Geminicoccus roseus DSM 18922: one gene and its partner. The protein of the gene in region 1 interacts with the protein of each later gene in a pairwise test. Links are inferred from orthologs where the notes say so. Each region holds a gene or a part of one and is shown on either strand. Other genes may lie near its edges.

Evidence for each region.
Region 2: the proteins of dps (region 1) and clpS interact in binary tests that used the Escherichia coli proteins (3 or more experiments, as listed by UniProt). The link is inferred for Geminicoccus roseus DSM 18922 from one-to-one orthologs.

The regions. Positions count from the first base shown.
Region 1 is NZ_ATYL01000003.1:51,638-54,871, forward strand. Bases 304-3,216 are described here. They hold dps (DNA starvation/stationary phase protection protein Dps), read left to right. Parts: upstream 304-1,472; coding sequence 1,473-1,961; downstream 1,962-3,216. Other genes in these bases: GEMRO_RS0100260 (glycosyltransferase family 2 protein), read right to left, coding at 304-1,190; GEMRO_RS0100270 (CsbD family protein), read right to left, coding at 2,128-2,310; GEMRO_RS0100275 (glycosyltransferase family 2 protein), read right to left, coding at 2,494-3,216. Outside these bases: GEMRO_RS0100255 (glycosyltransferase), read right to left, coding at 1-216; more of GEMRO_RS0100260, read right to left, coding at 237-303; more of GEMRO_RS0100275, read right to left, coding at 3,217-3,234.
Region 2 is NZ_KE386572.1:4,768,006-4,771,243, reverse strand. Bases 50-2,966 are described here. They hold clpS (ATP-dependent Clp protease adapter ClpS), read left to right. Parts: upstream 50-1,303; coding sequence 1,304-1,630; downstream 1,631-2,966. Other genes in these bases: clpA (ATP-dependent Clp protease ATP-binding subunit ClpA), read left to right, coding at 1,769-2,966; GEMRO_RS0123555 (sodium:proton antiporter), read right to left, coding at 50-979. In the rest of the region: more of GEMRO_RS0123555, read right to left, coding at 1-49; more of clpA, read left to right, coding at 2,967-3,238. UniProt on the Escherichia coli protein: Involved in the modulation of the specificity of the ClpAP-mediated ATP-dependent protein degradation.

The DNA of each region.
Region 1 (3,234 bases):
GAACTGCCCGTCAACGATGTAGAGGAACTCTACCGGCCCGAACTCGGCCAGGGCGGCGGCATGCCGCTCGTGGTGATGCAGGATCGATTCGGTTTCGCGGGAGACCGGCACGATCACCGACAGCTGGAAGTCGGCCGGCGCGAAGTCGGCCGGGCCGGTCTCGGGCGACCCGAGGACGCTCTCGTCGGGGAGGGTAGGGGTGGTGGTGCGGGTCATGAGATCCGAGGAGGGCTGGGTCACTGGACTTCCCGACCGGCTGGGCGGACGGCGAGATCAACAAAGGGGGCCAGGCTCTTGGAGCGCGCGCCCCAGATCAACTGGCCGAGAAAGGCCAGGAAGATCAGGAACAGGGACAGGGCACCGAACAGCAGCGTCACGCCGGCGAAGACCACCGACGAGCCGGCATAGGAGGTATCGGCGAAGACCACCGCGGACACCGCAGCGAACAGCGTCAGCAGGAGGGTGACCATGGTCAACCCGCTCAGCCACATCAGGGGCGAGCGGGCGAAGGTCAGGATCGTGCGGATCGAGATCAGGTCGACGAAGACCTTGTAGATCCGCGAGAAGCCGTACTTCGAGGATCCATGCATCCGGGGATGATGACGCACCACGATCTCGGCGATCTTCGGCCGGGCGAGCGAGCTCATGGCCGGGATGAAGCGATGCATCTCGGAATAGAGCGGGATCTTCTTGATCAGGTCGGCCCGGTAGGCCTTGAGCGAGCAGCCATTGTCCTTGATCGGCACGCCGGTCACCCAGCCGATCAGCCGGTTGGCGACCTTGGAGGGCAGGACGCGCGACCAGTGGTCCTTGCGGTCCTTGCGCCATCCCACCACCAGGTCGTGGCCGGCCTCGATCTGTTCCAGGAAGCGCGGGATGTCGCGCGGGTCGTTCTGCAGGTCACCGTCCATGGTGACGAGCACCTTGCCGTTCGCGACATCGATCCCGGCCATCATCGCCTGGGTCTGGCCGTAGTTGCGGCGGAACTTGACGATGCGGACCTTCGGCTTGCCGTGCCTCGGCAATTCACTCAGCCGCTCGACCGTGCGGTCGCGCGAGCCATCATCGACGAAGACGAGCTCGACCTCCCGATCGATCGGGGCGATGGCATCACGGATCGCCTGGTACATCGGGAGGACATTGTCCTCCTCGTTGTAGACCGGGACGATGATCGACAGATCGACCGACATGACACTCCGTGCTGTCCAATGGCGGGCCCGCGCTCGGGCGGCCCTTGCGCAGGGTGTGTAGTCTGGGAAGCCTTCCATGAAAAGCGACACCTCCCCTCGTGCGCCATCGGGTGCGTCATTGACACCCAGGCGGGGTGCCGCGGACGCACTTCCGGCGCCGTCTGCCGGCCTGCGCGTGAGGAGAACCGGTAGGTTTCACGGAACGCCTGGGGCATTTTCCCGTTGGTAGACATCCGAAGTCGTCGCGGCGGTGCACCGGCCGCGACTCCAGGAGATGCCTTCATGAAGACCCATTCCACGAAGAACGACACCCCCTCGAACGTCAAGGCGACGGTCATCGAGCTGCTGAACAAGAACCTCGCCGCGTCCATCGATCTGGCGCTGCTGACCAAGCAGGCGCACTGGAACCTGAAAGGGCCCCAGTTCATCGCGGTGCACGAGATGCTGGACGGCTTCCGGACCCAGATCGACGGTCACGTCGACACGTTCGCCGAACGGGTCACGCAGCTCGGGGGCACCGCCCTGGGCAGCCTGCAGGCGGTCGCCAAGAACTCCTCGCTCGCACCGTACCCGACGGACATCTATGCGGTGGCCGACCACCTCAAGGCGCTGATCGAGCACTACGGCGCGGTGGCGAACATGGTCCGCAAGGCGATCGACGAATCCGAGGAAGCGGGCGATCCCACCACCGCCGACATCTTCACCCAGGCATCGCGGGATCTCGACAAGGCCCTGTGGTTCCTCGAGGCGCATGTCCAGGAGAGCCACTGACCAGGCTCGACCGGTCGGACCATCGGGATGCCGCAAGCATGGAAGAGCTTGGGGCATCCTTTCCGCCGCGCACCGGGCGGACGCTCCACAAAAAGGAACCGGCCCACCCCCTTCCGGGGGCGGGCCAGCCTCCAATCGTCCTGAGGGCTCATGCCCGTCGGAGTGATCAGCCTTTGTTGACGCTGTCGCGGACGCCCTTGGCTGCTTCGGTCACGTTGTCGGTAGCCTTCTTGGCATCACCCTTGACCTGATCGGCCTTGCCTTCGCTCTCGAGGCGCTGATCACCAGTGACCTTGCCGGCCGCTTCCTTGACGTTGCCCTTAACCTTGTCGGCGGTTCCGGATGACATCCTGTATTCCTTTCGAGCGTTGCTCACGTCAATACAACGTCCCTAGGGATGGTGCGTTCCAGTCAAGCGGCCCGAAAGCGGTCACGGACACGCGATCCCTTCATGACCGGCCGGAAATGCGACGTGGAGCAGGCAATGCCGATCCGGCGTGCCGGGAGCGCCGGATGGTTCCACCCTGGCGGTTCAGGAACTGGCAGGGCTGCGGGTCGGGAACAGGTGATACATGCCGTAATGGGCGAAATAGTAGAGGCTCCTGGCGAGGTTGAGCCCTTCCACCTCGCGATAGACCCGCCAGACATACCAAGCCGCCCGGATCTTGTTCCGGGAGACGGAGTTCCTGCGGACACGGTAGAATGCCAGCGGCTCTTCCAGCCGTTCGGCGGTCACACCCTGCTTCAGGATCTTGAGCCACAGGGCGTAATCCTGCCGACGCCGGATGTCGGGCATCAGCGGCCGGCCACATTTCTCGGTATCGAACATCACGGTCAGGCAACCAATCGTGGTCCGGTGGGCCAGGAGGTCCGCATAGGTGACGCTCGATAGGCCCTTTCTGACCTCCTCCGAACGCTCGCCGTCCTCGTTCACCGCCGTGTAGTAGGTGTGGCAAAAGGCGACGTCCCGCTCCCGCATGAAAGCCAGCTGCTTGCTGAGCTTGCTGGGCGCCCAGAGATCGTCGCTGTCCAGGAACGCCACATAGCGGCCTTGGGCGACGGAAAGCGCCGCGTTACGGCTCGCCGCCGGTCCCTGGTTCACTGGCGAGGCCAGGAGCCGGATCCGGGGATCGTCATCCTGGAGCGAGCGCACGATCGAGCAGGTATCGTCGCTCGACCCGTCGTCGGAAACGAGCAGTTCCCAATCCCGGAAGTCCTGGGCCTGGACCGACCGGATGCTCTCGCCGATGAAACGCGCGCTGTTGTGCGACGG
Region 2 (3,238 bases), on another replicon or contig:
CCCAGCCGAACTCGTTCGCGAGCCGGGCGCTCTTGGGCGTGACCAGCAGCGACACCACGGTGATCGCCGCCAGAACAAGGTCGCGGAACAGTGCCTGGGCCGTGATGTCGACACCCTCGACATGCAGGATCACCGGTCCGTTCCAGATACCGCTGACCAGCACCGCACCCATGATCGCGGCCAGCAGGACGAAGTTGATGCCACCTTCGAAGATCCGCTTGCCCCGAGGCGGCGGCGTGCCGTCCACGATCGCGAGCCGCAGGTCGAGGAGGTAGTAGGCGCCGAGGAGGATCGCGGCGGCCACCAGCATGGGCAGGAACAGATGCACGGTCGGCCAGAAGAACGGCACCCCCTTCAGGAAGCCAAGGAACAAGGGTGGGTCGCCCAGCGGCGTCAGCGAGCCCCCGATATTGGCCACCAGGAAAATGAAGAACACCACCGTGTGAACGCGGCGCGTCCTCCAGGCATTGGCGCGGATCAGCGGGCGGATCAGCAGCATGGCAGCACCGGTGGTGCCGGTGATGCTGGCCAGGCCGGTGCCGACCAGCAGGGCGGTCACGTTGGACCTGGGACTGCCGTCGAAGAATCCGTCCAGACGCAAGCCGCCGGCCACCGTGAACAGCGCCAGAAGCAGAAGGATGAACGGGACGTACTCGAGCAGCCCCACATGCGCCAATTCATACAGCGTTCCATCCATCCCCAGCGCCGGCACCATCGGCACGACCACCAGGGCGGCCCAGACCAGCGCGATCTTGCCGTAGTGGTGATGCCACGCCGACGGCGCCAGAAGCGGCATCAGCGCGATCGACAGGAGAAGCCCGACGAACGGGAACGCCCACCAGACCGGCAGGTCGGTGCCGACGAAGCCATGGGCCGTGACCCCGACCTCGGTGGCGGCGGCCAGGGCCGGTGAAGGAAGCATTGCGGCAAGGGAGAGGAGTGCGCTTGGCGCCAGGAGAGTGAACGGATTGCGGGGCATGCGTCGACCTTGGTTCGAACCGCGGCGACCATGCCAGCCCACTCCTTGAGCGACAACCGGGCCATCAAGCTCGCCGGCCGGAATGCAGAATGTCGAGGGAAGGATGACGAACCGCCCTACCAACCCCATATCCGTGCTGTTGTGCTGTCTCGGTGGTGCGGGAACCACAGGGGAACAAAGCGGCCATGCAAGCACTGCTGGGCGATTGTCCTTCACCCGCAACGGGGGTTATGGTCCGTATCGGACTGGAGCACCTCGGGTCTCCTCGGACCCCGGGAAGTCAATGTTGGCCCTGAACCGTGGGACTGTGAGACGACTATCGCGATGAGCGACAGAGACCAGGATCGGGACATCATCGAACACGGCGGGGTGGCGACCAAGTCGCACACCCGAACCGAGAAGCCGTCTCTCTACAAAGTGCTGCTGCTCAACGACGACTACACGCCGATGGAGTTCGTCGTGCACGTGCTGGAGAGATTCTTCCGCAAGAACCCGGAGGAGGCGATGCAGATCATGCTGCACGTTCACCAGAAGGGTGTCGGCGTCTGTGGTGTCTATACGTTCGAAGTAGCCGAGACGAAGGTGATGCAGGTCATCGACTTCGCCCGCCAGAACCAGCATCCTCTCCAATGTACGATGGAGAAGGAATGATGACGATGACGATCGACATCTCGTCGATTGTCCAATCCCCGGCCGCCCGGCCGGAGACAAGAGGGGTCATAGCGAGGGACGGCGGATCCTCAGCAGTCTCCGCGTCCGTCTCACCCCAGCCAGGCGAGTGACCCGAACATGCTATCGCGCAATCTCGAAAAGTCGCTGAGGCGGGCTCTGGCTCTGGCCAATGCCAAGCAGCACGAATACGCCACGCTCGAGCACCTGTTGATGGCGCTGACCGAGGACCCGGACGCGCTGGCGGTGATGAAGGCGTGCGCCGTCGACCTGGACCGGCTCAAGCTGGTGCTCGGCCAGTATCTCGAGCACGAGATGAGCGGTCTGGTGGTGGAGGCCGGCACGGATGCCAAGCCGACCGCCGGGCTGCAGCGAGTGATCCAGCGCGCCGCCATCCATGTCCAGTCCTCCGGGCGCCATGAGGTGACCGGCGCCAACGTGCTGGTGGCGCTGTTCTCCGAGCGCGAATGCCACGCCGTGTTCTTCCTGCAGGAGCAGAACTGCTCCCGGCTGGACGCGGTCAACTACATCAGCCACGGTATCTCGAAGAAGCCTGGTATGTCCGAGGATCGTCGCCCGCGCGGTGCGGACGAGCGGGACGAGGAGGGTGCTCCGACGGCACAGAAGAAGGACGAGAAGGACGCGCTGTCCCAGTACTGCGTGCACCTGAACAAGAAGGCGGTCGACGGCAGGATCGACATCCTGATCGGTCGCGACAGCGAGATCGAGCGCACGATCCAGATCCTGTGCCGTCGCTCGAAAAACAACCCCCTGTTCGTCGGCGACCCCGGTGTCGGGAAGACCGCGATCGCCGAGGGGCTGGCCCTGCGGATCGTCCAGGGCAATGTGCCTGAGATCCTCAAGAACTGCGTGATCTACTCGCTCGATATGGGCGCCCTGCTCGCCGGCACCCGCTATCGCGGGGATTTCGAGGAACGCCTGAAGGGCGTGATCAGCGAACTTGAGAACGATCCGCGCGCGATCCTGTTCATTGACGAGATCCACACCGTGATCGGCGCCGGCGCCACCTCGGGCGGGTCGCTCGACGCCTCCAACCTGCTCAAGCCGGCGCTGGCCTCGGGCGCCCTGCGCTGCATCGGCAGCACGACCTACAAGGAGTTCCGCAACTACTTCGAGAAGGACCGCGCCCTGGTCAGGCGCTTCCAGAAAATCGACATCCCGGAGCCGACTGAGGACGAGAGCGTCAAGATCCTGCATGGCCTGAAGCCGAGCTTCGAGGAGCACCATCAGGTCAAGTACACCAACAACGCGCTGAAGGCGGCGGTCAAGCTGGCGGTGCGCTACATCCACGACCGCAAGCTGCCCGACAAGGCGATCGACATCATCGACGAGGTCGGCGCCGCGCAGATGATCAAGCCGGAGGGCCAGCGCAAGAAGACGATCGGCGCCAAGGAGGTCGAGGAGATCGTGGCCCGGATAGCGCGGGTTCCGATCAAGGCGGTCTCGGCGCGCGACAAGGAATCGCTCAAGCACCTGGACGCCGACCTGAAGGGCTCGGTCTATGGTCAGGACAGCGCGATCTCGGCGCTCTCCTCGGCGATCAAGCTGTCCCGGGCGGGGCTGCGCGAC